Regions from separate parts of the Kitasatospora sp. NPDC004799 genome, predicted to be linked through region 3. Evidence: riboswitches for the same ligand, from Rfam matches in the RefSeq annotation. Region 3 holds a riboswitch; each other region holds the start of a gene.
What was found. A riboswitch is a leader RNA that binds a small molecule or an ion and turns the genes downstream of it on or off. The one in region 3 is predicted to bind cyclic di-AMP.
Positions count from the first base shown of each region.

Region 1 (10,852 bases), on a different contig from region 3:
CGCCGTCTCGGCCGACTGCGGCCGCCCCGACCACAACTGACGAACCGTCACACGACACCTAAGGAACCCCATGTCCTCCGAGCACCCCCGGAACGGCGAGAAGACCGAGATCCGCACCGACGGCGCCCCCGCCCCCGCCTGGATGTTCTCCCAGGGCGTCCGCAAGGGCCCGATCCTCCAGGTCTCCGGCCAGGGCCCGCAGGACCCGGCCACCGGCGAGTACCTGCACCACGGCGACGTCAAGGCGCAGACCCGCCGCACCCTGGAGAACGTCAAGGCCATCGTCGAGGCCGGCGGCGCCACCGTCGAGGACGTGGTGATGTTCCGCGTCTACCTCACCAAGCGCGCCGACTTCCCGCTGATGAACGAGGTCTACGCCGAGTTCATCGACGAGAACATCAAGCCCGGCGGCGTGAAGCCGTGCCGCACCACCGTCTTCGTCGAGCTGCCGCAGGAGCCGATGCTGGTCGAGATCGACGCCCAGGCCGTCATCGGCTGACCGGCCGCCGCGCCGGAGGGCCCGGACGCCACCCACGCGTCCGGGCCCTCCGGCATGCCCGCGCCCGTCCGCGTCGCCCCGGACGCCTGCTTGCCACACCCTCAGTCGCAGATTAGGTTAGGCTCACCTAACTAACTGGAGGTCCGTCCATGAGCCTGCCCACCGGCGACACCGAGGTCCCCGAGCCCACCACCGCCGAACGGATCCACAGCCTGCTCAGCACGACCTCCTCGCTCACCGTCCGCGCCCTGGGCGAGCACCACCACCTGGACACCCCGGTCTCCGTGCACGGCTCCCGGCTGCGGCTGCGCACCGCCCTGGACGACCCGCTCACCTCGGCCGCCGCCGGTGCCAGCGACGGCCTCGCCGTCGTCCTCGACGTCACCGACGTCGCCCCCGTCGCCGTCCGCGACCGGGTCCGCGCCCGGCTCACCCTGGCCGGCCGGCTGCACCTGGCCCACCTCGCCGACGACGGCCTCGGCGTGCACCTGCGGGTGGACGTCGCCCATGCCGTCCTCGCCACCCCGTACGGCACCGGCGCGATCACCGCCGGCGACCTCGCCCTCGCCTCCCCCGACCCGCTGGCCCGGCACGAGGCCGCGCTGCTCACCCACTTCGCCGACGACCACGCCGAGGCGCTCGACGTCCTGACCCGGCTGCTCGACCCGGCCGTGCTCACCCACGACCCGGAGGTCCGCCCGCTCGCCCTGGACCGCTACGGCCTGGTGCTGCGCCTGGACCACCCGCACGGCCACCGCGATGTCCGCCTGGTCTTTCCCGAACCGGCCCGCGACACCGACGACTTCGGCCACCGGATGCACGAGCTGCTGGCCGCCGCCCAGTACGGCCTGCCGGTCCACCGCGGCTGAGCGCCGGCCGACGGGCCGTCACCGCCCGCTCGGCCCGTCATCGGACCGTCACCGCCCGCTCGGCCCGTCATCGGACCGTCACCGCTCGACCGCGTCCTCCAGCACCACCCGCCCGATCCGCGCGTACAGCTCCGGCCGCCACCGGCGCACCGCGAGCGCCAGCCCGATCCCGCCCGCGAACACCCCGATCACCAGGTACGGGATCAGCCGGAACACCAGCGTGTGCGCCGCCGCGCCGGCCGCGGTGTCCTTGTTGAGCACCAGCAGCACCACCACCCCGGCCATCGCCACCCCGCCCACCAGCGGCGCGACCAGGGTCCGGAACCAGTGCGCCGTCTCCGGGTGCCGCCCCCGCACGTGGAAGTACCCGATCACGGCGAAGGAGCAGAGCGTCTGCACGACCAGGATCGCCATCGTCCCGAGCAGCGCCAGCAGGGTGTACAGGTGCGCGTACGGGTCCATCCCGGCCGCCAGGAACCCCGCCACCAGCCCCACCGCGATCACCGACTGCACCACCGAGGCGACGTGCGGCGAGCCGTGCCGCGGATGGGTGCGGCCCAGCGCCGGGTGCAGCAGCCCCTCCCGTCCGATCGCGTACAGGTACCGGGCCGCGCACTGGTGGAAGGCCATCGCGCAGGCGAACGAGCCGGTGACGACCAGCCATTGGAACACCCGCACCGCCCAGGGCCCCAGGTGCACACCGAGCGGATCGAAGAACAGGCTGTTGCCGTCCTTGCCCGGCACCCCGCCGCTCGCCACCGCGACCGCCTGCTCGACCCCGTTGCCGGACACGATCATCCAGGACACGAAGACGTAGAGCAGCCCGACCCCGATCACCGACACCAGCGTCGCCCGCGGCACCACCCGCTTCGGGTCGCGGGACTCCTCGCCGTACATCGCGGTGGACTCGAACCCCACCCAGGACCAGAACGCGAAGAACAGGCCGAGCCCGGCCGCCGCAGCCCCCGAACTCCCCACCCCCTTCAGCGCGTTCAGCGGGTTCACGGCCTCGGTCACGATCCCGTCCGGCCCGCCGCCGGAGCACAGCACCGCCAGCGAGACCGCCCCCAGCACCCCGATCTCCAGCACCAGCGCGACCCCGAGCACCTTGGCCGTCAGGTGCAGGTCGAACCAGGCCGTCACCCCGATCACCACCGCCCCGAACAGCGCGTACCAGCCCCAGCCCAGCTCCACCCCCAGCTGCGAACGGACCAGCCCGCGCAGCGAGTACGCGAAGAAGCCGAGGGCCGAGGCCTCGGTGACGACGTACGCGAGCACCGCGAGCAGCCCCGAGGCCATCCCCACCACCCGGCCCAGCCCGTGCGAGACGTAGCCGTAGAACGCGCCGGCCGCGGTGATGTGCCGGGCCATCGCCACGTACCCGACCGAGAACACCGTCAGCACGACGGTCGCCACGATGTACGCGGCGGGCGCGCCGACACCGTTGCCCTGTCCGACGATGATCGGCAGGTTGCCGGTCATCGCGGTGATCGGGGCCGCGGTGGCGAGCGCCATGAACACCACGCCGACCAGGCCGACCGAGTCCGGCTTCAGCCGGTCGACCCCGCCCGCCCCGGACCGCTCCCGCCCGGCCCTCTCCCCCGTCGCGTCCCCGCTCCGCACCGCCATCCGGCCTCCTCGCCTCCCGGACCCGCCCGGCCGGTCCGGCCGGACGCTGACCGTCCGCCAGCATCGCGCGCCGGAGGAACCCGCGAAGCCGCCGATCGACCGGTGCGGCCGCCGAGTTGACGCGACGTTCGACCGCTCGAACGGACGAGGAAGAGCCGCACCGCGCCGGACGACCGGGAAACGAAAGCGACCGGAAAGCAGAAGCGGCCGGGAAACGAAAGCGGCCGGCCCGGCCGTACGAGGAGGTCCTCGTACGGCCGGGCCGGCCTGGGCGTGTCCCGCGCCCATGTCCACTGTGCGGCGATCACCCGGTCGAGCGGTCACCCGACATGACCATCCCGGAGGATCGATTCGCCCCGCAGCAGCGGCGGTTCCTGAAACCCTCGAGGCTCAGCGGCCCTGGGGCCGGCGGCCCGTGGGTCAGAGCGCGACGCCGTGCGCGCGCAGGTAGGTGACCGGGTTGATGTCCGAGCCGTACTCCGAGCCGTTGCGGATCTCGAAGTGCAGGTGCGGGCCGGTCACGTTGCCAGTGGCGCCGGAGAGGCCGATCTGCTGGCCGACGGTGACGGTCTGACCGATCTTCACACCGATCGAGGAGAGGTGCGCGTACTCGGCGTAGTGGCCGTCGGCGAGCTTGATCTCGACCTCGTTGCCGTAGGCACCGCCGTTGCCGGCCTTGACCACGACACCGTTGGCGACGGCGCGCAGCGGGGTGCCGGTGGCGGCGACGAAGTCCTGGCCGGTGTGGTGGCCGGAGGCCCACATCGAGCCGGCCACGCCGTAGGCGGTGCCCAGCTTCGGGTTGGCCAGCGGCGCGACGTAGCCGGAGGTGGCGGCGGCGACCGGAGTGGCGGTCACGGCGGCGGCCGGAGCGGCGACCTGCAGCTGGGTCTGGAGCTGCGCGGACGGCTTGGCGGCCTCGGTCGTCACCTGGACCTGGGCCTGCGGCTTGGCGGCCTGGGTCGCCGGAGCGGCCGGCTTGGCCGGGGCGGCGGGCTTCGCCGGAGCGGCGTCGGCGGACGGCGCGGCGGCGTGGCCCGGCAGCGCGAGCTGCTGGCCCGGGAAGATCAGGTTCGGGTCGGCGCCGACGACCGAGCGGTTCTTCTCGTACAGCGCCTGCCAGCCGCCGTCGACCTTCTGGGCGTCGGCGATCTTGGACAGGGTGTCGCCGCTGACGACGCGGTAGCTCTCCTGCGCGGCCTGGGCGGCCGACTTGGCGTCGGCGGAGCCGACGGAGGCCTGCGCGGCCGGAACGGTGTGGGCCTGGGCGGTCACCGCGGTGACCAGCGGGAGGGCGAAGGAGACACCGGTGACGGCGGTGGCGATGCCGATGCGGGCGGCGCGGGGCAGGGCGATACGACGAGCCTGAGCAGGCATGGAAGTTTCCTCTCCGACGCCTGCGAGGTGAGCTGTCGGGTTCGGGCTGGAGTTGCCCGGCCGCATGCGCGGCTTCACCCCTAGCCGGCCCTGGACACCCGCGCCCTGAGGCGCGAACTCCGGTCCGGCGACTTACCTGTGGGTCCCCCGCTCCTGCCGTACAGAGTTCGTTTCGAACCACCGGGCAGCGGCAGGACTCGGCGTTCCACCCGGCGGATCCGTCCGGACTGGCCGGGCGGTCGCTGAACTAAAACCCATCCGTTCGGGTGAAGCAATGTCGATCACCCCCAGCGCCGCCGATCCACCCCCGTTCAGTGACCCTCCGCAGGTCCGGCCATACGATGCGTACACAATCCATTCACCCCCCGCCACTGATCCACGACCCTCCGCCGAGATCGGCGACGCTGCGCACCCGGCCGCTCACCCACCGCCCACGGCCAACACACCCACCGGTGACCCTTGTCACGTGCGCCTCAGCAGCGCAGGATTCGCCCGTGGCCACCTCCGAGGCCGGCACCCTGCGCCTGGGCACCGCGCAGGGTCGCTGGGTACTAATGGCGACGGTGCTCGGCTCCAGCATGGCGATGCTCGACGGCACCGTGGTGAACGTCGCCCTGCCCCGGATCGGCGCCGACCTCGGCGCGTCCCTGGCGTCCCTGCAATGGACCCTGAACGCCTATCTGCTCACCCTGGCGGGCCTGATCCTGCTCGGCGGCGCACTCGGCGACCGGTACGGGCGGCGCAAGGTCTTCCTGATCGGCGTGGTCTGGTTCGCCGTCGCCTCCGCGGCCTGCGCCGCCGCGCCGAACATCCACGTGCTGATCGCCGCCCGCGCCGTCCAGGGCATCGGCGGCGCGCTGCTCACCCCCGGCTCGCTCGCCATGCTCCAGGCCGTCTTCCACCCTGACGACCGCTCGGCGGCGGTCGGCCTCTGGTCCGGCCTCGGCGGGGTGTCGGCCGCGGTCGGCCCCTTCCTCGGCGGCTGGCTGGTGGACGGCCCCGGCTGGCGCTGGATCTTCCTGCTGAACCTGCCGCTCGCCGCCGCGGTGATCGCCGTCACCACCCGCTCGGTGCCGGAGAGCCGGGACGAGGACGCCTCCGGCCGCTTCGACGTGCTCGGCGCCGTGCTCGCCGCCCTCGCCCTCGGCGCGATCACCTACGCGCTGACCGCGGCCGGCGAGGGCCTGTCCCCCGCCGTCTGGGTCAGTGGCGCGATCGGGCTGGTGCTCGGCGTCGCCTTCGTGGCCGTCGAACGCCGCACCCCCGAGCCGATGCTGCCGCTCGGGCTGTTCTCCTCCCGGCTGTTCACCGCGGTGAACCTGGTCACCCTGTGCGTGTACGCGGCGTTCAGCGGCGTCTTCTTCCTGCTGGTGGTGCAGCTCCAGATCGTGTCCGGGTTCTCGCCGCTGGTCTCGGGCTTCGCCCTGGTGCCGATCACCGTGCTGATGCTGACGCTGTCCGCCCGCGCCGGACGCCTCGGCAAGCGGATCGGCCCGCGCCTCCCGCTGACCTTCGGCCCGCTGCTGTGCGCCGCCGGGGTGCTGCTGATGCTGCGCGTCGGCCCGGACTCCTCGTACTGGGTGGACGTGCTGCCCGCCGTCGCGGTGATGGGCTGCGGGATGACGCTGCTGGTCGCGCCGCTCACCGCGACCGTGCTGGCGGCCGTCGAGGTCCGGCACGCGGGCATCGCCAGCGGGGTCAACAACGCCGCCGCCCGCGCGGCCGGCCTGCTCGCGGTGGCCGCCCTGCCCGCGCTGGCCGGGCTGAGCGGCGACGCCTACCGGGTGCCGGCCTCGGTCGACTCCGCCTTCCACACCGCGATGCTGATCTGCGCGGGCCTGCTCACCGCCGGCGGACTGATCGCCTTCGCCACCGTACGGGGCAACGTGCTCGCCCCCGAGGAGCAGCCGGTGGCCGAGCCGAACTGCGACTGGCCGTGCGGCACCACCACCCCGCCGCTCGACCCGGGCCACGTCCGCACGACGCCCGAGGGCCCCGCCACCGGTCCGGCGGCAGGGCCCTCGCAGAAGAGCTGACGCGACGTCAGAGGATGTCGCCCGGCGCGTACTTGGCGGCCTCCGGGTAGGCGGCCGCGACGGCCTCCACCTGGCGCACCACCTCGGCGACCTGGGCACCGGCCGCGCCGGTGAAGGACAGCCGGTCGGCCAGCAGCGCGTCCAGCGCGGCCCGGTCCAGCGGGATCCGCTCGTCGGCGGCCAGCCGGTCCAGCAGCTCGTTCTCCCGGGCGCCCGCACGCATGGCCAGCGCGGAGGCGACGGCGTGCTCCTTGATGACCTCGTGCCCGGTCTCCCGGCCGACGCCCGCGCGCACCGCGCCCATCAGCACCTTGGTGGTGGCGAGGAACGGCAGGTAGCGGTCCAGCTCGGCCTCGATCACGGCGGGGAAGGCGCCGAACTCGTCGAGGACGGTCAGGAAGGTCTCCAGCAGGCCGTCGAAGGCGAAGAACGCGTCCGGCAGCGCGACCCGGCGCACCACCGAGCAGGAGACGTCGCCCTCGTTCCACTGGTCGCCGGCCAGCTCGCCGGTCATCGAGGCGTAACCGCGCAGGATGACGGCCAGGCCGTTGACGCGCTCGCAGGAGCGGGTGTTCATCTTGTGCGGCATCGCGGAGGAGCCGACCTGGCCCTCCTTGAAGCCCTCCGTGACCAGCTCGTGGCCGGCCATCAGACGGATGGTCTTGGCCAGGCTGGACGGCGCGGCGGCCAGCTGGACGAGGGCGGTGAGCACCTCGAAGTCCAGCGAGCGCGGGTAGACCTGGCCGACGCTGGTCAGCACGTGGTCGAAGCCGAGGTGCCCGGCGACCCGGCGCTCCAGCTCGGCGAGCTTCTCGGTGTCACCACCGAGCAGGTCCAGCATGTCCTGGGCGGTGCCGACCGGGCCCTTGATCCCGCGCAGCGGGTAGCGGGCGATCAGCTCCTCCAGGCGGCGGAAGGCGACCAGCAGCTCGTCGGCGATCGACGCGAACCGCTTGCCCAGGGTGGTGGCCTGCGCGGCCACGTTGTGCGAGCGGCCGGCCATGACCAGCTCGGAGTGCTGGGCGGCCAGCTTGGCCAGGCGCACCAGCACGGCCACCGTGCGGTCCCGCACGTGCTCCAGGGACTGGCGGATCTGGAGCTGCTCGACGTTCTCGGTCAGGTCCCGGGAGGTCATGCCCTTGTGGATCTGCTCGTGCCCGGCGAGCTCGCTGAACTCCTCGATGCGGGCCTTCACGTCGTGGCGGGTGACCCGCTCACGGGCGGCGATCGAGCCGAGGTCGACCTGGTCGATCACCCGCTCGTAGTCGGCGACGGCGTTCGCCGGAACCTCGACGCCGAGGTCCTGCTGGGCCTTCAGGACGGCGAGCCACAGGTGGCGCTCGAGGACCACCTTGTGCTCGGGGGACCACAGCTGGGCCAGGGTCGCCGAGGCGTACCGGGAGGCCAGGACATTGGGGATCTGGGGCTTCGCGCTCACGCTTCGCAAGCCTAACAGCCGAGGTCACGCCCCTTGCAGCCGCCGACGCGCTACGCCCGTAGAGCCATGGCGCTACTGCGGCGTGCCCGTACGCCCGGCCAGCACCGGCAGCACCTGGCCGCAGATCGAGTGCAGGGCGATCCGCTGCTCGTCGGTCATCGCCTCGAAGGCCTGGTGGGTCCTGGCCATCTCGCCGCGGATGTGGTTCAGGATCTCCCGGCCCTCGGCCGTGATCACCACGATCTTCACCCGGCGGTCACCGGCCGCCGCCTCCCGGTGGGCCAGGCCCAGCGACTCCAGCCGGTCCACGATCCCGGTGACGTTCGACGCGTCGCAGCCCAGGCGCCCGGCCAGTGCCCGCATCGGCACCGGCTCCTGCACCGCGCCCAGCGCCTTGGCCTGCGAGGAGGAGAGCCCGTGCCGGGCCGCGGCCGCCGCGAAGTCCTGGAAGTACGCGGCGCCGACGGCGGCCAACGCCTCCATCAACTCGGCGTTGGTCGGTACGGTCGTCGTCGCTGTCGAACCCATGAGGCCAGGGTACGACCAGGTGCTTCACCATCTCAAGCTTTGACCCGGGCAACCGTCGGCGAGCCGCCTCACACCGGCCTCGGACCCGCCTCACATCGGCCTCACACCGGCTTCAGAGCCGCTTCAGAGCCGCCTCGGCGCCGCCCGGCGTCAGAGCACCAGCTGGTCGAACAGCCGCCGCAGCTCCGTCTCCGGGTCCGCGGTCAGCCCGGTGTGCACCGGCCCCGGCTGGACGATCGCGCTGCGCGGCGCGGTCAGCCAGCGGAACCGCTGCCCGGGGCTGTCCCCCGCCGCCGGACCGGCCTGCGGGCCGCCGTGGCAGACCGCCTCGATCCCGTGCAGCGCCCGGCGCACGCCCTGCACGTCCGCCACCGGGTCCAGCGCCAGCAGCCGGGCCTGGTCCAGGTGGGTCCGGGCGGCGAGGTGCGAGCTCTGCCGGCAGTACAGCAGCACCCCGACGTTGACGCACTCGCCGCGCTCGACCCGCGGCACCGCGCGGATCACGGCGTACTCGTAGTCGTGCAGCTCGACGGTGGCGGGCAGCGCGGACAGCACGGGCTCGGTCATGCGGGCACCTCCGGCAGCCAGTCGCGCGGACCGGCCAGTCGCTCGGTCAACTGGGCGCGGTACGCGGCGCGCACCTCGTCGGGCGAGTCGAAGCCGAACTCGTCCGCCAGCCAGACCTCGGGGATCTGCGCCACCGCGCCCTCGATCGCCGCCTCGGCGAGCGGCGCGAGCGCCTTGTCGGCCGCCGCCAGGTCCGGCCGGGCCCGCAGCAGGGCGTGGTCGGAGGCGTCGTACGGGCGCCGGATCCAGGCCGCGGCGCCCGACCAGTTGTGGTGGAAGATCAGGCTCGCGCCGTGGTCGATCAGCCGCAGCCCGCCGGTCGCCACCAGCAGGTTGGGGTTGCGCCAGGAGCGGTCGACGTTGCCGATCAGCGCGTCGAACCAGAGCACCTGCCCGGCGAGTTCCGGGTCCACCTCGAAGCAGAGCGGGTCGAAGTTGAGCGCGCCGCTGACGAAGGCCATTCCCAGGTTGGTCCCGCCGCTGGCCCGCATCTGGTCCTGGATCTGGTGGTCCGGCTCGCTGCGCGCGAGCACCGGGTCCAGGTCGACGGTCACCAGCTCCGGCACCGGCAGCCCGAGCCGCCGACCGAACTCCCCGGCCAGCACCTCCGCGACCAGCGCCTTGCGGCCCTGCGCCGCGCCGACCCATTTCAGCGCGTACAGCCGCCGATCGTCGGCCTCGACCAGGCCCGGCATCGAGCCGCCTTCTCGCAGTGGCGTCACGTACCGGATCGCCGTCACCTCGGGTAGCACGGCCGACAGCTTATCGGGGTCGCCGCCCCTTCCTCTCCCTTCCTCCCGCCGCCACCCCGCACGCCCCCGCTGCTCCCGTTTCCGTCCCCTCCCCCTCCCACCCCCACGGCCCCGCCCCGGTGGCAGCCCCCGCTGCTCCGTGCGAGTGTGGCGGGCAGTAACGGGGACCTTCACGGCAAAGGGATGAGCGATGGAACGACCTCGGATCCTGATCGTGGGCGGTGGCTTCGCCGGCCTGGAGTGCGCCCGCCGCCTCGAACGCAAGCTGTCACCGTCGGAGGCCGAGATCACGCTGGTCACGCCGTTCAGCTACCAGCTCTACCTCCCCCTCCTCCCCCACGTCGCGGCCGGCGTCCTCACCCCGCAGTCCGTGGCCGTCTCCCTGCGCCGCTCGCTGCGCCGCACCCACATCGTCCCCGGCGGCGCCATCGGCGTGGACCCGGCCTCCAAGGTGTGCGTCGTCCGCAAGATCACCGACGAGGTGGTCGCCCAGCGGTACGACGTCCTGGTGCTCGCCCCCGGCAGCGTCACCCGCACCTTCGACATCCCCGGCCTCACCGACTACGCCCGCGGCATGAAGACGCTCGCCGAGGCGGCCTACGTCCGCGACCACGTGATCGCCCAACTCGACCTCGCCTCCGCCTCCGTGGACCAGAAGGAGCGCGAGTCCCGGCTCCAGTTCGTGGTGGTCGGCGGCGGCTACGCGGGCACCGAGACGGCCGCCTGCCTGCAGCGCCTGACCACCGCCGCCGCCCACCGCTACCCGCGCCTGGACGCCCGGCAGATCAAGTGGCACCTGATCGACATCGCCCCGAAGCTGATGCCGGAGCTCGGCGACCCGCTCGGCGAGGCCGCCCTGGAGGTGCTGCGCGACCGCGGCATCGAGGTGTCGCTGGGCGTCTCGGTGGCCGAAGTCGGCGCCGAGACGGTCAAGTTCACCGACGGCCGGGTGCTCCCCTGCCGCACCCTGATCTGGACCGCCGGGGTGGCCGCGAGCCCGCTGATCGGCACCCTGGACGCCGAGACGGTCCGCGGCCGGCTCGCCGTGACGGCGGAGATGCGGGTCCCGCAGTTCGAGGGCGTGTTCGCGCTCGGCGACGCCGCCGCCGTCCCCGACCTCGCCAAGGGCGACGGCGCGGTCTGCCCGCCGACCGCCC
Region 1 is NZ_JBEXJK010000007.1:32,376-43,227, reverse strand. Features, by position in the region: gene ABZW03_RS02035 (IclR family transcriptional regulator) at 1-40, shown strand, start outside; gene ABZW03_RS02030 (RidA family protein) at 71-499, shown strand; gene ABZW03_RS02025 (DUF2470 domain-containing protein) at 649-1,368, shown strand; gene ABZW03_RS02020 (APC family permease) at 1,447-2,883, opposite strand; gene ABZW03_RS02015 (LysM peptidoglycan-binding domain-containing M23 family metallopeptidase) at 3,418-4,374, opposite strand; cyclic di-AMP (ydaO/yuaA leader) riboswitch at 4,377-4,587, opposite strand; gene ABZW03_RS02010 (MFS transporter) at 4,929-6,410, shown strand; gene purB (adenylosuccinate lyase) at 6,418-7,848, opposite strand; gene ABZW03_RS02000 (MarR family transcriptional regulator) at 7,921-8,376, opposite strand; gene ABZW03_RS01995 (DUF3037 domain-containing protein) at 8,527-8,943, opposite strand; gene ABZW03_RS01990 (HipA family kinase) at 8,940-9,695, opposite strand; gene ABZW03_RS01985 (NAD(P)/FAD-dependent oxidoreductase) at 9,886-10,852, shown strand, end outside.
Region 1: linked by a shared signal. The riboswitch ahead of ABZW03_RS02015 (LysM peptidoglycan-binding domain-containing M23 family metallopeptidase) and the one ahead of ABZW03_RS08425 (M23 family metallopeptidase) in region 3 are both predicted to bind cyclic di-AMP.

Region 2 (8,090 bases), on a different contig from region 3:
GCCGGGGCGCCCGAGGGCCCCAAGCTGCTCTGCGTCACCGGCGCCTCCAATGTGACCGGCGAGCTGTGGCCGGTCGCCGAGCTGACCGAGACCGCGCACCGGCACGGCGCCCGGGTGGTGCTGGACGCCGCCCAGCTGGCGCCGCACCACCGGGTCTCGGTGCGCGAGCTGGACGTCGACTGGGTCGCCTTCTCCGGCCACAAGATCTACGCGCCGTTCGGCGCCGGGGTGCTGGCCGGCCGGGCGGACTGGCTGGACGCGGCCGAGCCGTACCTGGCCGGCGGCGGGGCGACCCGGACGGTGGCCCGGGAGACCGACGGCTCGGTGGCCGTGCAGTGGCACACCGGCCCGGCCCGGCACGAGGCCGGCTCGCCGAACGTGATCGGCGCCTACGCGATCGCCTCGGCCTGCCGGGCGCTGACCGAGGCGGGCTTCGACGCGCTGGAGGCCCGGGAGCAGCAGCTGATCGCCCGCCTGACGGCCGGGCTGGCCGGGATCCCGGAGGTCAAGGTGCTGAACCTGTTCGGCGACGACTCCGCCCGGGTGGGCGTGCTGTCCTTCGTCGTCCGGGGCTGGAACAGCTCGCACTTCTCGGCCGCGCTCTCCGCCGAGTACGGCATCGGGGTGCGCGACGGCCTGTTCTGCGCCCACCCGCTGGTGCGCACGCTGCTCGGCGACGAGGAGGTCGCGCCTTCCGAGTGCGGCGCGCCGGAGCCCTCGCTGCCGGGCGAGCGCAGCCTGAACGCGATCCGGGTGAGCTTCGGCGCCGGGACGCCGGACGAGCACGTGGACCGCTTCCTCACCGCCGTCCGGGAGCTGGTCACGGACGGCGCGGCCTGGAACTACCGCAACGAGGGCGGGCGCTGCGTCGCCACCGTGCAGGTCGACCGGGGCCGGCGCGCCGAGGGCTGAGCGCTACTCGTCCAGGCCGAGGGCGAAGGCGGCCTCCAGGTCGTGCTGGGAGTAGGTGCGGAAGGCGATCTGGGTCTCGGTGTGGGCCACGCCCGGGACCTTGTTCAGCCGGCCCGGGATGACCTCGGCCAGGTCGTCGTGCCGGCGCACCCGCACCATCGCCACCAGGTTGTAGCCACCGGTCACCGAGTAGACCTCGCTCACGCCGTCGATGGCGGCGATGGACTCGGCGATCTCCGGGATGCGGTCGACACTGGTCTTGATCAGGACGATGGCGGTGATCACAGTTCGGGCTCCTTTGTGAGGTGCCGCCAGGGTATCGGGCGTCCGCCGGGTCGTCGCGGGGGGTGGCGGACGACGGTGCAGGCGTAGAGGAACCCGGCCGAGAAGCCGATCACGTGGACCAGGTACGCCACTCCGGGCCCGGCCGAGTGCACCGACCACCACTGCAGGACGAACCAGAGGCCGAGCACCAGCCAGGCGGGGAAGCGCAGCGGGAGGAAGAACAGCAGCGGGACGAGGGTGGTCACCCGCGCCCTGGGGTGGAGGCGCAGGTAGGCGCCGAGGGTGGCGGCGATCGCCCCGGAGGCCCCGATGAGCACCCGGGTGGAGTTCGGCGAGTGCGCCTCGGCGAGTGCGAAGCCGTACGTGGTCAGGCTGCCGGCGGCCAGGTAGAAGACGGCGTACCGGGCCCGGCCCAGCCGGCGTTCGACGGTGGGGCCGAAGACCTGGAGGAAGAGCAGGTTGCCCAGCAGGTGCAGCCAGCCGGCGTGCAGGAAGAGGCCGGTGAGCACGGACAGGGCCGGGTGCTTGCCCGGGGTCGGGGCGGCCGGGCAGCCGGGGACCGGGTCGGGGGCCTCGGCCAGCTGTCCGGCGGTCAGCGGGCGTCCGGCCAGCACCTCGGCCGGGACGGCGCCCCAGCGCTGCTCGTACCGCTGCTCCGCGCAGACCCGGGCCGGGCCGGTGCCGTACAGCGGGTTGAACCCCGCGGCCGGGCCGAGCAGGAAGACCAGGGTGTTGAGGGCGATCAGGGTGTAGCTGACCACCGGGACGGTCGCCGCCGGGCGGCCGCCCGGGGCGACGGTGTGCTCGGGGGCCGCGGGCGCCATGCGGCCAAGCATCCCTCCGGGCGCCGCAGGTGACACGGCGGTTTACGGCAGGTGGACCAGTCCGGTTGTTCGGGCGACCGGTGGTCGCGCCGGGTGCCCCAGGCAATAGGCTTGGGGCGGGCATTCCCGCCTCCCGCCGCCGATGCCGGGGCTCCGGGGGGAGCGCCTGGCCCACGCAGGGACCACCCGAGAGGACCCCCCGATGACCGTCCCCGCCCTGACCGCCGAGACGCGCTGGCGCTGCACCCTGTGCGGCAACCTCACCCGCTTCGACGTGACCCGCACCGCGCGGGTGACCGAGTTCCTGCACTTCGACCTGGCCGGCGAGTCCAAGGTCGAGGAGACCGAGGTGCTGAGCGAGACCGTCGAGTCGGTCCGCTGCCGCTGGTGCAACGCGGTGGACCAGGTCGAGCTGGTGGCCCGTCCGGGCGCCGAGGGCGAGCAGGCCCCCGCCGAGCAGGGCTGATCCCCGTCCGGCGCGGGGGCGGGTGCACGGCGCACCCGCCCGCGCCGCACGGGACAATACAGAACAAGACGCACGGAGCGTGACGACTGGGGGCGGCCGCGGCCGTGCCCCGCTGGACCAGGATCGGAGCCGAGGACGTGGTGGACGCAGCGAAGGAGCCCGGCGAAGCCCAGGGGCTTCAGCCCGCTGCGGCCGAGGCCCCGGCCGAGGCGGCCGTGGAGGCGCACGACCCCTCCGGGCCCGCGGCGGAGCGCGCCGCCGAGACGCTCGACCGGCCGCTGCCCGAGGGCGTGCGCCGACGGGTGGTCGGGCTGGCCTCGGACGCGCTCGGCGGGCTGCCGCCGGCCGAGCTCCCGCAGAGCCTGCGTCAGTACGTCAAGTTCACCCCGGCGCGGCGGGCCAAGTACGCGGCCACCGCGCTGGCGGCGGCGCTGGAGGCGGAGCCGGCCTTCCGGGTGCGGATAGCGGAGCGGCTGCGACTGGGGCAGCCGGACCTGGTGAAGGCGCTGGAGGCGGGCACCGTGCCGAGCGCCGCCGATCCGATGGACGTCGCGGCCGCCGCCTACCTGGTGCGTTCGGCGGGCTGGAGCCGGCTGGTGGCCGAGGCCGGCGAGGAGGCCGAGCGGGCCGGCGCCGAGGACGCGGCCGCCGAGGCGGCCCGGCTGGTGGAGAAGCTGCAGGCCGAGCTGGCCGAGGTGCGGGCCTCCGCGCGGGCGGACCTGGACCGGCAGCGGGCCGAGTTCGACGGCGTCCGCAAGGAGGCCGAGTCGCTGCGCAAGAAGGTGCGGTCGCTGGAGAGCGACACCCGCCGGGCGCAGGCCGAGACCCGCCGGGTGGCCGGTGAGCTGGAGGCCGTGAAGGCGCAGGCCGCGGCCGAGCGGGGCGCGGCCGAGAGCGAGGCGCGCCGGCTCCGGCACCGGGTCTCGGAGCTGGAGAACGCGGCCGAGCAGGGCCGCCGGTCGGCCCGCGAGGGGCGCAGCGTCGAGGACATGCGGCTGCGGCTGCTGCTGGACACGGTGCTGCAGTCGGCCCAGGGGCTGCAGCGGGAGCTGGCGCTGCCGGTCTCCCAGATCCGCCCGGCGGACCTGGTGGAGGCGGTGGTGCCGGGGGCGGCCTCGCCGCACGACGTGGCCCGGCGCGGGCTGGCCGAGGACGATCCGGCGCTGCTGGACCAGCTGCTGGCGATCCCCCAGGTGCACCTGGTGGTGGACGGCTACAACGTGACCAAGACCGGGTATCCGGCGCTGCCGCTGGAGCAGCAGCGGATCCGGCTGCTGGGCGGGCTGGCGATGCTGGCCCAGCGCACCCAGGCGGAGGTCACCTGCGTGTTCGACGGGCAGGACCTGGACGTCCCGGTGATCATGGCGCCGCCGCGCGGGGTCCGGGTGCGGTTCAGCCGGACCGGGGAGACAGCCGACGAGCTGATCCGCCGTCTGGTGCGGGCCGAGCCGCAGGGCCGTCCGGTGGTGGTGGTGTCCACCGACCGGGAGGTCGCGGAGGGCGTGCGGAAGGCGGGCGCGCGCCCCGTGGCGTCGGTGCTGCTGCTGAACCGGCTGGCCCGGCCCTGACCCGGACCGAGTGGCATGATGCCTGGTCAGGGGCTCTTTCGAAGCATTGTGCGGGTCCCGTGAAGTCAGCGTGGGGACCTGGGTTCACACCTACGGGGGAGTAGCAAAAGCGGATAGGTCTTCACTAGGGTCTGGTGTCAAACCTATTTTCCGGAATCTCATCCCATCAGGTGAGCCCGTTGGAAGAAGGAGCCGGTCCCTTGGCCTCCCACCGCCGTCCCAAGCAGCCGAGCCGCGCACGGATCTCCGTGCTCACCGCCGCCGCTGCGACCGCGGTCGCCCTCTCCGCCCAGGCGGCCGCGCACGCCGCGCCGCAGCCGAACGCCTCGGACGTCAAGGCGCAGATCGACCGGCTCCAGGAGGAGCAGGAGCAGGCGGCGGAGAAGTACAACGGCGCCAAGGAGCGGGCCGACCAGCTGCGGAAGCAGGCCGACCAGCTGCAGGACCGGGTGGCCCGCAGCCAGGAGCAGATGACCCAGCTCCAGGGCGGCCTCGCCGAGGTGGCGGGCGAGCAGTACCGCGCCGGCGGCATCGACCCGTCCGTCCAGCTGATGCTCTCCTCCGACCCCTCCGGCTACCTGGAGAAGGCCTCCACCGTCCAGCAGGCCAGCGCCAGTCAGGCCGAGGCGCTCAAGGGGCTGCTGGACCAGCAGCGCCGGCTGGACCAGGAGAAGACCGAGGCGGCCGCCGTGCTCGCCTCGCTGGACGCCACCACCAAGGACCTGAACCAGGCCAAGGCGGACGTCAACACCAAGCTGAAGGCCGCCCAGGACCTGCTGAACTCGCTGAGCGCCGCCGACCGGGCCGCGCTGCGGGCCCAGCAGGCGCAGGACGACCGCGCCTCGCGCGGCAGCGACCGGGTCGACCTCGGCAGCCTGCCGCCGGCCAGCGGTCACGCGGCCGTGGCGATGGCCAAGGCGATGAGCAAGCAGGGTTCGCCGTACGTGTGGGGCGCCACCGGGTCGACCACCTTCGACTGCTCGGGCCTGATGGTCTGGGCGTACGGGCAGGCCGGCGTCTCGCTGCCGCGCACCTCCCAGGAGCAGGGCCACTACGGCACCCGGGTGCCCTCGCTGGACCAGGCCCAGCCGGGCGACCTGGTGGTCTACGGCGCCGACATGCACCACGTCGGGATGTACATCGGCAACGGCATGGTGGTCCACGCGCCGCACACCGGTGACGTGGTGAAGGTGATGAAGGCCGACGCGATGTCGATCAACACCATCCGCCGGGTCTGACGGCCCGACACGCCCGGGGGCTGCTCCGGGGCCTGTGAAAAGCGCCACCTCCGATCCGGGGGTGGCGTTCGGCTTTCCGGCCTTTCGTGACCACATGCTGAGAACCGATCAGCCTTGCGTGCGCCAGTGGTCACCATCGGTCATTTTCACAAAGGAACTTGGGCAATCTTCCATCTTTTTTCTGACAAGGATTTGAACCGATCACGGTCCAGTTACTAGGGTCGTGCTTCGAACCACCGCACTGTCGATCGCCCAGCCAGGGTGGCGGCGGTGGTTACCGCCGAGTTCGTGAGGCAGCGGGGCAGGACGAAGCGACTGCCCGACAGGGGAGCCCAGTAACTGGGGGCGCTGCGGAGCGGAGCCGGGGAACCACGTTCCTCCGGGGTGAATCGGCGCCAGGTCGGCCGGTGGAACGGCCGTGAGGCGTCGTAGGGCATGCTTCCGGCCCGAACCCGTCAGCTCACCCGGTAGGCGGACGTAGGAAGAAGGAGCCCGCCTTCGTGGCGTCCCATCGTCGTCCCAAGCCCGCCGGCCGCGCCCGCGTCTCGATCCTGACCGGCGTCGCCGCCGCAGCCGTCGCCCTCTCCGCGCAGTCCGGCGCCCACGCCGACCCGCAGCCGACCAAGGAACAGGTCAAGGAGCAGGTCGACCAGCTCAACGAGCAGGCCGAGGTCGCGACCGAGAACTTCAACGCCGCCCAGGCCAAGCAGCAGGAGCTGGAGAAGCAGGTCTCCGGCCTGCAGGACCAGGTGGCCCGTCAGCAGGCCCAGGTCACCGAGCTCCAGGGCGGCCTGGCCGAGATCGCCGGCGAGCAGTACCGCAACGGGGGCATATCCCCGACCGTCCAGCTGATGTTCTCCTCCAGCCCGGACAGCTTCCTCAGCCAGGCCGGTGCGCTGAACCAGGCCGGCGACACCCAGAAGAACCAGCTGAAGGAGCTCCAGGAGCAGCAGCGCAAGCTGGACCAGGACCGCAACGAGGCCCAGGGCAAGCTCGCCGAGCTGGAGTCGACCACCCAGCAGCTGAAGACCTCCAAGGAGGAGGTCCAGGCCAAGCTGAAGGCGGCCCAGGACCTGCTCAACACGCTGACCGAGCAGGAGCGCCAGGCGCTGCGCCAGGCCGAGGAGAAGGCCGCGGCCGACGCCAAGGCCAAGGCCGACGCCGCCGCCCAGGCGCAGCAGCAGGCCGACCGCGCCTCGCGCGACAACAGCCGCGGCAGCCTCACCGCCCCGACCACCACCGCTCCGGTGAAGGTGTCGCCCGGCAGCTCGCGCGGTGCCGCCGCGCTGTCCGCCGCCGCCACCAAGGTCGGCAGCCCGTACGTCTGGGGCGCCACCGGCCCGAGCTCCTTCGACTGCTCCGGCCTGATGGTCTGGGCGTTCAACCAGGCCGACGTGTCGCTGCCGCGCACCTCGCAGGCGCAGGCCGGGGCCGGCACCCGGATCGGCACCGACCTCTCCCAGGCCCAGCCCGGCGACCTGCTGATCTTCTACAGCGACGCCCACCACGTCGGCATCTACGCCGGTAACGGCCAGGTGCTGCACGCCCCCAAGCCGGGCGCGAACGTGCGCTACGAGGCGGTCACCAACATGCCGCTGACCTCCATCGTGCGGGTCTGATCCCCACGCGGTCGCTTCCAGGCCCGGTCTCCCCCAGGGGAGGCCGGGCCTGCGGCTTTTCCGGGCGGTCGATCTGATGTCTGATTAGGGAGTGAATATTCGGGTTGGGAGGGGTTTGGACTCGCTTGCCCGGACTCGCTAACGTCTGCCACCGGACTCCCGCTCGACGGCCGCCCGTCCCGGTGCGGCGGCGGGGGCCCGTGCCGCAGGATTGGAGCCGCTGCCGCCATGCCCGTGCACCGCCGTTCCCAACTGCTCGCCCGGGCGCTGGTGCTGACCGCGGCCGCCGCCACCGCGCTGGGCGTGGCCGCCGGAGGGCGCGCCCAGGCCGCCCCGGGCAGCCCGGACCCGGCCGACCGTCAGGACGTCAAGACGCAGGTGGAGCAGCTGTACGACGAGGCCGAGCAGGCGTCCGAGAAGTTCAACGCGGCGCAGGAGGCCCAGCGGCGGCTCCAGGGCGAGACCACGATCATCCAGGGCGAGATCGCCCTCGCCCAGGACCAGCTCAACGAACTGCGCGGCGACCTGGCGACGGTGGCCGGGGCCGAGTACCGCGGCGGCGGGATGACCCAGACCGCCCAGCTGATCCTCTCGCCCGACCCGGAGGGCTACCTGGCCCGCGCCCGCGCCCTGGGCCAGGCCGCCACGCGCCAGCAGGAGACCCTGCACGAGCTGGTCATCCGGCAGCGCCGGCTGGACCAGCGCCGCACCGAGGCGGCCGACAAGCTCGCCGAGCTGGACCGGACCCGCCGCTCGCTCGCCGACAGCAAGCAGCAGATCCAGCAGCGGCTCGCCAAGGCGCAGAAGCTGCTGAACGGCCTGGGCGCCGCCGAACGGGCCAGGCTGACGGCCCAGGACGCCCGGGACGCCGAGCGGCGTGCCACCCGGGGCACCGACCGGCTGGACCTCGGCACCGCCCCGCCCGCCTCCGAGCGCGGGGCGGCCGCGCTGGCCGCCGCGGTGCGCATGATCGGCTCCCCGTACGTCTACGGGGCCACCGGGCCGCACGCGTTCGACTGTTCCGGTCTGATGTACTACAGCTGGCGGCAGGCCGGAGTGACCCTGCCGCGCACCTCGCAGGCCCAGGCGTACGCCGGGCAGCGGATCAGCCTGTCCGAAGCGCGACCGGGAGACCTGGTGATCTACTACCGGGACATGCACCACGTCGGCATGTACGC
Region 2 is NZ_JBEXJK010000089.1:16,303-24,392, forward strand. Features, by position in the region: gene ABZW03_RS14345 (aminotransferase class V-fold PLP-dependent enzyme) at 1-912, shown strand, start outside; gene ABZW03_RS14350 (Lrp/AsnC ligand binding domain-containing protein) at 916-1,197, opposite strand; gene ABZW03_RS14355 (rhomboid family intramembrane serine protease) at 1,194-2,021, opposite strand; gene ABZW03_RS14360 (hypothetical protein) at 2,224-2,487, shown strand; gene ABZW03_RS14365 (NYN domain-containing protein) at 2,703-4,055, shown strand; gene ABZW03_RS14370 (NlpC/P60 family protein) at 4,256-5,293, shown strand; cyclic di-AMP (ydaO/yuaA leader) riboswitch at 5,630-5,783, shown strand; gene ABZW03_RS14375 (NlpC/P60 family protein) at 5,794-6,912, shown strand; gene ABZW03_RS14380 (NlpC/P60 family protein) at 7,141-8,090, shown strand, end outside.
Region 2: linked by a shared signal. The riboswitch ahead of ABZW03_RS14375 (NlpC/P60 family protein) and the one ahead of ABZW03_RS08425 (M23 family metallopeptidase) in region 3 are both predicted to bind cyclic di-AMP.

Region 3 (10,852 bases):
GTAGCCGAGGACGAGCCAGGCCTCGACCCCGGGCTCCAGCTCGATCGGCGCGACCGGCCCGTAGCGCTCGCGCAGCCGGGCGTACAGGCCGTGCGGGTCCTCGGCGACGGCCGGGCCGTACAGCGGGGTCAGCGGCACCCCCACGGGCAGGCCGCCGGGCAGGGCGCCCGGCAGGCCGCCGCCGTGGGCGACGGGGCAGCCGGGCGGCCCGACGGGTTCGGGGGAGGTCATCGCTGGAGCTCCAGGACCGAGCTGCGGTGCAGGTGGTCGACGAAGTCGATCAGCAGGTCGTAGGACTGCCGGCGGTCGCGCGCGTCGCAGTACAGGATCGGCACCTCGGGCAGCAGGTCCAGCGCCGACCGCAGCTCCTCCTCCGGGTAACTCGGCGTGTCCGGGAAGGTGTTGACGGCGACCGCGAACGGGATGCGCTGCTCCTCCAGCCGGCCGAGCACGTCGAAGCTCTCGTCCGGGCGGCGCAGGTCGACCATCGCGATGGCGCCGAGCGCACCGCGCGACAGGTCGTCCCAGAGCGGCCAGAACCGCTGCTGCCCGGGCGTGCCGAACAGGTACAGCGCGAGCCGCGAGTTGAGCGTGATCCGGCCGAAGTCCAGCGCCACCGTGGTGGTGGTCTTGCCGACGAGCCCGGTGAGGTCGTCCACGCCGGCGCTGGCGGCGGTCATGGTCTCCTCGGTGCGCAGCGGGGTGATCTCGCTCAACGAGCCGACCAGCGTGGTCTTGCCGACCCCGAACGGCCCGGTGACCAGGATCTTGACCGCGCCCTGCACCGAGGAGGGCAGGTACTGCGGCCCGTCGGCGGCGCCGGCGGCGTCGGTGGAGGCCGCCTCGGTGGAGGCGAGGGCGTCGGGAGCCCCGGTGGCGGCTTCAGCGGAGTTGGCGGAGGCCAACGAGCACCTCTTCCAGAAGGGTTGCGGGCAGGCGTTCGGCCTGCGGTACGGGCGGGAGCACCTGCACGGCGCCGAGGTCCCACAGGTCCCCGACCAGCACCTTGACGACGCCGAGCGGCAGCCCCAGGTGGGCCGCCACCTCGGCGATGGACAGCAGGCTGTGACAGAGGGCGAGGATGCGCCGGTGCTCGCGGTTCAGCAGCGGGTGCTCGGGCAGGTCCGGCGGCTCGGGTAACGCGCTGACCAGGCTCTCCACGGCCAGCTCGGCCCGGGTGGGGCGGCTGCGCCCGCCGGTGATGACGTACGGCCGGACCGGGCCGCTCACCGGTGGCCCCCCGCCGCGTGGTCGACGCGCGGCGGGCTGGTGAGGTGGGCGCCGATCCGTTCGACCAGGACCTGCATCTGGTAGGCGACCAGGCCGGCGTCGACCGCCTCGCCGGCCACCACGGCCAGGTGCGCGCCGGCCCCGGCGGCGACGACGAAGAGGTAGCCGCCGCCGTACTCGATGATGATCTGGCGGGTGGCGCTGCCCGGTCCGCCGAAGCCCGTCGCGACGCCGCGGGCCAGCGACTGCAGTCCGGAGCAGGCGGCGGCGAGCCGTTCGGCGTCGTCGCGCGCGATGCCCGCGCTGCGGCCGATCTCCAGCCCGTCGTTGGAGACGACGACGGCGTGCTGGACCTGCGGGACGGCGATGATGTCGGCGAGCAGCCAGCCGAGATCAGGGGTGGTGGTCATGGAACTCTCCGGAGCGCTGGGGAAGTCGGGGGGAAGCGGGCAGGGGACGGTCGGACTGGGCCTGGGCCCGGACGGCGGAACGGCCGCTGGCGGTCCCGGCCTGGAACATCGCCATGAACGCCTGCGCGTCCCGGGCCGAGCGGTAGGGCGGCGCGGGCGGCGGTGGGGGAGCGGCGTGCTGGGCGGGGCGGCCCGTGCGGCCGCGCCGGTGGCTCCGGCGGGGCAGCGGGGGAGGGGTGTCACCGGTGGCGGCGTGCCGGCCGGAGGGCGGGGTCTCCACCATGGGGTGGCCGGCGGGAGAGGCCGGCCGGGGGCCGGGGTTGAACGCCCGGTCGTCCGGCCCGAGGCCGGGGACGGTGGGCGGCAGCGGCTCGGTGAGCAGCGCGTTCGGCAGCAGCAGGACGACGCGCACGCCGCCGTACGGCGAGGGCGCGGAGCTGAGGGTGACCCGGAAGCCGTACTGCTCGGCGAGCCGGCCGACCGCGGCCAGGCCCAGCTGCGGCACCTCGCCCAGCCGGGAGACCTCCAGCGTGCTGCCGCCGGCCAGGGCGTCGGCGGCCTTGGCGACGGCCTGTTCCGGCATGCCGACGCCGCCGTCGTCGATCTCGATGACGGCACCGTTGTGCACCGGCATGAGGGTGACGAACACCTGGGTGCTGGGCGGGGAGTAGCGGGTGGCGTTGTCCAGCAGCTCGGCGATCGCGTGGATCAGCGCCTCGGCGGCGGCGCCGACCACCGCGGTCTCGGTCCGGCTGCGGACCACCACGCGCTGGAACGGCAGGATGCGCGACTGGGCGCCGCGGACGACGTCCTCCAGGGAGACGGGTTCCGGCCAGTGCCGGCCGGCCCGCGCGCCGCACAGCACGGCCAGGGTCTGGGCCAGCCGGGCCTGTTGGGCGGCGGCGTGGTCGGCCTTGAGCAGGCCCTCCAGCAGCGCCGGGTCGTCGTGGGTGCGTTCCATCTCGTCCAGCAGCGCCTGCTGGTCGTGGGCCATCACGAGGATGCGGCGGGCGACGCTGAGGAAGGCCCGCTGGGTGGAGGCGGTGTGCTCCTGTTCCTGCTGGACGGCGGCGAGTTCGGCGCCGCGGCGGGAGTGCTCGACGGCCAGTTGGTCCCGGAGGGCGACGAGTTCACCGTGCAGCCGGTCGGCGCGGCGGCGCTGGGTGACGGACACGGCCCGGTACCGCGCGGCGGCCACGAGGGCGAGGACGGCGAGCACGCCGGTTGCCGTTACGGACCACTGAGTCATCGTCACGCCGCGAATTCTAGGGTGATGATCCTACGAAGGTGTGAACGTATCTCGCCATGTGACCGGATCTCGTCAATATCGAGTCAATTCGGCGTCAATCGGCACTCGTTCGACCCCGATCGCACCGCCTGACGAGGCATTGCACCGGCGTGACCGACCCCGGCGGCAGGCAGCGGATTCGAGCCTGTCGGCCGGATCGCACCCGGCGATGTGTGGGGCCTGTGCGCATCCTGTTGCGAACGGGCACCGCCCGGTGCAGGTGCGGCGGCACCTCGCCCCCGGCCCCGGGCGGCGGTTACCGGGCGGGCCAGGTGCGGAGGCCGGTGGTGAGGGTGGTGATGAGGCGGTCGTGGGTGGTGGCGAGGTCCTCGGCGAGCTGGAAGGCGCCGACCGTGGTGAGGGAGGCGAAGCCGTGGGCGAGGGAGCGGACGGTGCGGGCGGCGTGGATCGCCTCGGAGCCGTCGAGGCCGTACTCCCGCAGGACGGCGGTGATCACCCCGACCAGCCGGGCGGCCGCCCGGGTCAGGTCGTCGTCGGGCTGCGGGGCCTGGGGGAGGGCGTTGTAGCGGTGCGGGTGCTCGGTGGCGTACGCGTGGTAGGCGCGCAGGACGGCGGCGACGGCGTCGTCCCCGCTGCGCCCGACGGCCGCCTCGGCCAGCCGGTCGGCCAGGTCCCCGGTGACCCGGACGGCGATCATCCGCCGCAGTTCGGCCAGGCCGCCGCTGACGTGCTTGTACAGCGAAGGGGTGGCGACCCCGGCCCGGGCCGCGACGGCGGCCAGGGTGAGGGCCTCGGCGCCCTGCTCGTCGATGAGGGCGAGGGCGTGGTCGACGACCTGGCCGGGGGTCAGTCCTACGCGGGGCATGGCTTCGGGTTCTCCGTACGGGTGGGAAGGGGGACGGGCGCGGGCGGAGCTCAGCCGAGCTCGGCGAGGAAGGGCAGCAGGGCGTCCGCGGTGGCCGCCGGGTTGTCGGCCATCGGGTAGTGCCCGGACCCCTCGATCATCGCCTTCCGCGCGCCCAGCGCGGCGGCCTGCCGGTCGGCGACGAGCTCCGGCTTCGGGAAGTCGGGGTCCTTGCTGCCCATGACCACCAGCGCCGGGCACCGCACCGCGGCCGTCCAGCCGGCCGGCGCCGAGTCGCCGTGGACGTACCCGCGGGTGGCGCCCTTCCGCCCCGGGGTGCGCAGCGCGGCGACCAGCCCCGCCACGTACGCGTCGAAGTCGGCGGGCTTGGCGCCGGGGAAGGCCATCCGGCGCAGGTAGAAGCCCCAGGAGGCCGGCCAGTGGACGAGCGCCGCGCCCATCAGGCCCATGACGCCGCGCATCAGGGCGCCCGGCTTCGGGCTCTCGACGAAGGCGTTGATCAGGACGATCCCGGCGACCCGCTCCGGCGCGTCCCCGGCGGCCCTGACGACGGTCGCCCCGGTGTAGGAGTTCCCGGCGAGGACGGCGCGCTCGATGCCGAGGTGGTCGAGCAGGGCGAGGACGTCGCCGGCGATGGCGGCCGGGCCGTAGTCGTCCCAGGCGATGGAGGACTCGCCGAAGCCCCGCAGGTCCATGGTGACGACCCGGTGGCCGGCGGCGACGAGCAGCGGGCGCAGGTGCCGGTAGGCGGCCCGGCTGTCGAGCATGCCGGGGAGCAGGACGACGGGGGTGCCGTCGCCCTGCCGGGTGTCGTCGAAGGCGATCCGGCCGCCGGGAACGGTCAGGTACTGGGTGCTCGGAGCGGTGGTGCCGTTCATGGGTGGTCCTCCTCGGGCCGCCGGTGCGGGGCGTCGGCGTGCTGCCGATAGCCATAAAGCTAAGGCTAATAGCCTTAGCCGTCAAGCGCTCGGCGGGCGTCGGTCGGCCGCGGCGGCCGGCGAACCGGGAAGGCGGTGGTCAGACCCCCTCCACCTTGAACGGGTCGTGCTCGCTGAGCAGCTTCTCCAGCCGGGCCTGGTCCACCCGGGTGACCATCTCGTTGGTCTCCTGCCGGTCCCGGATCACCTTCGCGAGCGTGAACGCGGAGGTGACGGTGTAGAGGAGGCCGATCCCCAGGAAGGCCCGGGTCCACCCGCCGACCGGCAGGTAGGCGATCCCGGCCGCGAGGGCGGTGCCCGACACGGCGAAGGAGAGGACGGCCTGGATGTAGTAGGCGGCCGTGGTGCGGCTCTGCATCGGTGCGCTCATGGCGTCAGGATGCGGCGGCCCGGTCGGGCCGCACATGAGTAGGAGTACTCAGATGGGGCCGTGCATGAGGGGCTGTTCGTTGACGTCCGATCACCTGGCCGTAAGCTGCTCCGAACGGATGGCTTGGAATCAGAGCCTCCTAGGATTAACGTTTGATAACGCAGCGCGGTCGTCAACGCCGTACCCAGACGGCACCGTGCGCCGTCGCCTAATCCCGCCGACCGGCCTCCGGGCAGGTCAGGGAGCCGGGGAACCACGTTCCTTGGGGTGAATCGGCGGGGCTCCGGCCCGGCCGTAGGAGACCTTCCTGCTCCGAACCCGTCAGCTAACCCGGTAGGCGCGAAGGAAGGAAAGGAGCGCGCCTCCGTGGCGTCGACGCACACCCCGGCACACCCGGCCGGCCCCGCAGCCGGTACCCAGCTCCTCGACCACCCCGGCACGGACGGCCCCGAGCCCTTCGGCCCGGAGGGCTTCGGCTCGGAGGTCGAGACCAACCGCCACCGGATGCCGCGTCAGACCCGCGGAGCCTCCCCGCTGCTCGGCGTCACCGCCGTCGCCGCCACCCTGGGGGCCACCGGCTTCGCCTCGGCGACCCCGGCCTCCGCCCCCGCCGTCGAGGCCCCGGACGAGACCCCGGTCGCCCTCTCCGCCGACCCCGGCCTCGCGCTCGCCGCCCGCATCCAGCACCAGGCCGACAGCCAGCGCACCGCCGCCGAGGAGACCGCCCGGCTCCAGGCCGCGCAGGAGGCGGAGGCCAAGGCCGCCGCCAAGGAGGCCGAGGCCAAGCGCGCCGCCGAGGAGGCCGAGCGGGTCAAGGCCGCCGCCCTCACCGTCCCGGTGACGGACTACCGGCTCTCCGCCCACTACGGCCAGAGCGCCCGCTACTGGGCCAACCTGCACACCGGCCTGGACTTCGCCGCCGACACCGGCACCCCGGTCCGCGCGCTCGGCCAGGGCACCATCACCTCGGCCGGCTGGGCCGGCTCGTACGGTTACCGGATCGTCGAGACGCTGCCCGACGGCACCGAGATCTGGTACTGCCACCTCTCCTCGATCACCAAGGGCTCCGGCGCGGTGGTGGCCGGCCAGCAGATCGGCAAGGTCGGCGCGACCGGCAACGTCACCGGCCCGCACCTGCACATGGAGGTCCGGCCCGGCGGCGGCGCCCCGGTCGACCCGGAGCCCTGGCTCGAGCAGCGCGGCCTCAGCCTCTGACCACCCGCGAAGGCCCGCACCCGCGAGAGCACCCGCCCGCGAAGGCGCGCACCCGCGAGAGCACCCACGCACGAAGGCCCCCGGCCCGGAGCAGCACCTCCGGGCCGGGGGCCTTCGCACACCGGCTCACTCCTCGACGGGCAGCTGCGCCAGGTACGCCTCGATCTCCTCCTGGCCCGGCTCCGGCGCCAGCTCAGGGAACTCCGTCACCAGCAGCCGCGGCAGCCCCGGCACCGTCCACCCGCCGAACAGGTCGAGCGCCGCGTCGACCGCCGCCTCCTCGAACTGCCCGAAGTCCCCGGCCAGTTCGTCCGGCATCGGCCGCCCCAGCGAGGTCAGCTCGGCCAGGTTGCGGTAGCTGCGCCGCATCAGGCCCTGCTCCAGCAGCCGCCGCGCGCCGTCCGTGGCCATGCCGACCGACAGCACCCGGCCCGGGCCCCAGCCCTGCTCGTCCGGCTCGTCCAGCCAGCCGGCCGGCACCAGCGCCTCGAACGCGGCCAGCCGCTCCTCCTCCGCGAGCTCCCGGAAGCCGGCCAGCCACTCCCGCACCGCCGCCCCGTCCGTGACGTCCACCCCGTGCGCGTGCAGCAGCAGCGCGTACAGCCGGGGCCAGGTCACCAGGTCGGCGCGACGCAGCAGCCCGGCCGCGACCTCGCCCTGCCACTCGGCCTCCGCGTGCAGCCGCTCCTGGCGCTTGGCGTTCAGCCGCCGGGCCGCCCGCTGGTGGTCGATCAGCAGCCGGACGGCGTCGCCGTAGGCGAGCGGGTCCTCCTCGGGCGCGGGTTGGACGTACAGGTGGAGCCGCTCGTACAGCAGGTGCTCCACCGCGTCGGAGGTCAGTTCGGGCCAGCCGTCGTGCATCCTGCCCTCGCCCAGCTCCAGCAGCGCCAGCACCGCGCGCAGCGGCCCCTCGGCCACCGGGGCGCGGCCCTGCTCGGCCGCCCAGGCGAGCAGGTCGGCGGCCTTGGTGCGCGGGGCGAGCCGCAGGTCTTCGTCGTTCATAGTCCGAACGGTAGCCGCCGGGCGGGGGTCAGGGCGTGTCCGACGATTCCAGTCGGGCTCGCGACGCTCCCCCAGCCTCCGGCCGGGAGGCGCCCCCACCTCCGCCTTGCGATGCACGCACCCCAACGCCGCTCACCGATCCGACGCGAACTGTCGGACACGCCCTAGGATCGGCTGCCATGGTCCCCGTACGACTCACCGGCCCGCGCCTGGCCGTCCGCGAGTACCACCACACCGAGGAGGAGGTGGACGCGCTGCACGCGCTGTTCGGCGACCCGGAGGTCACCCGCCACCTGCCCTTCGGGCCGAGCGGCCGGGAGGACTGCGCCGACCAGCTCGAGCTCTACCTGGAGGAGGCGATGGCCGAGGAGCGGGACACCTACCGGCTCGCCGTCACCAGGCGCGCGGACGCCGAGGAGCCGGCCGACGCGACGCCGGTCGGGCAGGCCTCGCTCACCCTGGACGGCCACCGCGCCGCCCAGCTCGGGTGCGTGCTGGCCCGCGGGCACTGGGGCCGGGGCTACGCGGGCGAGACCGTCGGCCTGCTCTGCGGCCTCGCCTTCGGCCCGCTGGACCTGCACCGGCTGACCGCGCGGGTCGCGGTGGCCAACGAGGCCTCCGTCCGGGTGCTCACCCGGCTGGGCTTCCAGCGGGAGGGGCGGCTGCGGCACGACGGCTGCAAGGACGGCGTGTGGACCGACTCCTACCTCTACGCGCTGCTCGCCGACGAGTGGCCCGCTCCGGCTGCTCCGGCCGTGGGGGGTTAACCCCACCCCGGATCCGCCAGGCCCCCGGATCCCGCCGGACCACCGCGTCCACCAGACTGGACACCGTCAGCGGGACGGACGAGCGACAGCACGAGGGGCCGGGGAGCATGAGCAGCAGCCGCAGCACGGAGGACCGGGAGTGGGACGTCCTGGGCGGTTACGGCGACGAGCGGCGCCCGGCCGGGGCCCGGCGGACGGAGCGGCGGCCGGCTCTGTGGCGGGCCCCGTTCTCGGCCCACCACTACCGCGAGGTCGGCTACGCGCTCAGCGGCCTGCCGGTGGCGATCGCCGGGTTCGTCATGTCGGTCACCCTGTTCTGCCTCGGCCTCGGCACCTTCGTCACCGTGCTCGGCCTGCCCGTGCTGGGCGCCCTGACCGGCCTCGCCCGCGGCTTCGGCCGGCTGGAGCGGGCCCGGGTGCGCGGCATGCTGGCCCTGGACGTCCCCGGCCCGGAGCCGGTGCGCCAGGTCCGCCCCGGCGGCTGGGGCGCGATCACCGCGCGGCTGGCCGACGGGGCCGGCTGGAAGGCCGTGCTGTACCAGGTGCTGATGTTCCCCTGGGCGGTGTTCAGCTTCTCGGTGACGCTGATCTTCCTGCTGCTCGGCTGGGCGCTGGCGCTCTACCCGCTGTACCACTGGGTCTTCCCGACCTACACCTCCTGGAACGGCTACCGGGTGTTCGACTTCCGCGACAGCGACGGCGTCCGGCACCTGTACGAGGTCCAGGCGCCCTGGCAGATCGCCGCGCTCTCGCTCGTCGGGGTGCTGCTGGTCTACCTCACCACCCAGCTGGTCCGCGGCCTGACCAACGTCAACCGGGCCGCCGCCCTGGGCCTGCTCGGCCGCTGACCGCCGGCCCCCTCGCAGCGGCCCCGAAGGCCCCGCCCGCGTCCCGGCCCCGTCCGGATGCGGACGGGGCCGCTCCGTGTTCGGATGGCCGGGTGGCCGCCGCCGGCATTCCCCCCGCCCACCCGGACGTCCTGGTCACCTCCCGGCCGCTGGACGAGTACTGCGCCCTGTTCGGCCTCACCCGGGCCCGGCTCGCCGCCCTGCCCGGACCGCTGCTGGACTGCCCCGCCGGGGCGGCCGGCCTGGCCGCCGAGGCGCGCGGGCTGGGCTGCCGGGTGATCGCCGTCGATCCGGCGTACGCGCTGCCGCCGCCGGTGGTCGCGGACCGCGCGCTGGCCGCCCGGGCGGCGATGGCCGCCGCGATGGCCGCCCGCCCGCGGCTCTACCCCGCGCCCCGCCCCCACCGCCCCGAGCGCTACCTGCGCAGCTGGGACCGGGCCCGCCGGCTGTTCACCGCCGACGCGGCCGCCCACCCGGAGCAGTACGTGGCCGCCGCGCTGCCCCGGCTGCCCTTCGCGGACGGCGTCTTCGCCCTCACCCTGAGCGGCTACCTGGTCTTCGCCTACCCCGAACTCTTCGGCCCCGAGCACCAGGTGGCGGCGCTGACCGAGCTGGTCCGGGTCACCGCCGCGGACGGCGAGGTCCGGGTCCAGCCGCTGCACGACGGGCGGGGCCGCCGCTGCGGCCACCTCGACCCGCTGCGGTACGCGCTCGGCGAGCGCCGGATAGCCAGCGAGATCCGCCGCCTCCCCGGGCCGGTGGACGGCCGTACCCGGCGGGTCCTGGTGCTGCGGGCCGCCGACCGGCGCCGACAGGCGGCCCGGTGACCAGCCATGTAATAGTCACTACCGATGTTTGCCCCTATACTTCTGGATCATGACCGAGACGACGATCCGGAGCGCCGACGAGAGCGACGCCGACCGGCTCACCGAGCTGATGCAGGCCTCCTCCGCCTACCAGGGCGCGTACTTCGCGATGATCGAGGGCTACCGGGTGAGGCCCGACTACCTCGCCCGGCACGTGGTGCGGATGGCCGTGGACACCGCCGACGACCGTCTGCTCGGCTTCTACGGGCTGATCCGCGAACCGGCCGAGCTGGACCTGATGTTCGTCGCCGACGAGGCCCAAGGGCTGGGCATCGGACGGAAGTTGATCGCCGACATGCTCGACCGCGCCCGGGAGGCCGGGATCGCCTCGGTCAAGGTCGTGTCCCACCCGCCCGCGGAGCGCTTCTACCTGAAGGTGGGGGCCGTGCGCACCGGCACCCGGCCCCCGCAGCCCAAGACGCCCTGGGAGCAGCCCGAACTGCACTTCACCGTCCGGTAGTTGCCTCAGGCCTCCGGGGACGGCCAGGACGGCCCGCCCGGCTGGGCCGGTACCGCCGGTACCGCCGGTACCGCCGGTACGGCCTGCGGGGCGGGTCGGCCCGGCTGCTCCGGCGGGAGGGCCGTCGCCGGGAGCGCCGTCGCCGGGAGCCGGGAGAGGATCTTCTCCGCCAGCCAGCTGCGGTCCGACCCGTACGGGATGCCCCGCGGGTCGACCAGCTGCCGCGCCACGGCGTCCCGCAGCCGCTGCGCCCCGTCGGCGGGCAGCCGGGAGAGCAGTCCCCGGGCGGCCAGCAGCGCCTGGTACTGCTCGAAGTCCGAGCGCGGGTGCTCGATCGCGGCCAGCACGCTCGGCAGGTCCGCCAGCGCCGGATCGCCCTGCATCAGCGCGAGCGCCTGGATCCGCCGGCCCTCGGAGCCGTCCGCGAAGAGGTCCCGCACCTGCTCGGCGGTGAGCGCCGACCGCCGCGCGGTCGAACGGACCTCGGCCACCACGCCCTCCGGCCCGGCCGGCGAACCCGAGGAGGGCGGCAGCTGCCCGGCCAGCGCGGCCGGGCGCTCCGCGCTGCCGCCCAGCAGCCCGAGCTGCTGCATCGCGCGGACCCGCAGGTCGTCCGCGCCCACCTTGTCGCC
Region 3 is NZ_JBEXJK010000041.1:720-11,571, reverse strand. Features, by position in the region: gene ABZW03_RS08465 (cytochrome P450) at 1-231, opposite strand, end outside; gene ABZW03_RS08460 (ATP/GTP-binding protein) at 228-797, opposite strand; gene ABZW03_RS08455 (DUF742 domain-containing protein) at 883-1,230, opposite strand; gene ABZW03_RS08450 (roadblock/LC7 domain-containing protein) at 1,227-1,640, opposite strand; gene ABZW03_RS08445 (sensor histidine kinase) at 1,624-2,889, opposite strand; gene ABZW03_RS08440 (TetR-like C-terminal domain-containing protein) at 3,185-3,754, opposite strand; gene ABZW03_RS08435 (alpha/beta hydrolase) at 3,805-4,632, opposite strand; gene ABZW03_RS08430 (YiaA/YiaB family inner membrane protein) at 4,772-5,062, opposite strand; cyclic di-AMP (ydaO/yuaA leader) riboswitch at 5,258-5,416, shown strand; gene ABZW03_RS08425 (M23 family metallopeptidase) at 5,429-6,277, shown strand; gene ABZW03_RS08420 (hypothetical protein) at 6,404-7,279, opposite strand; gene ABZW03_RS08415 (GNAT family protein) at 7,459-8,046, shown strand; gene ABZW03_RS08410 (sensor domain-containing protein) at 8,154-8,894, shown strand; gene ABZW03_RS08405 (hypothetical protein) at 8,987-9,721, shown strand; gene ABZW03_RS08400 (GNAT family N-acetyltransferase) at 9,771-10,220, shown strand; partial or broken gene ABZW03_RS08395 (hypothetical protein) at 10,226-10,852, opposite strand, start outside.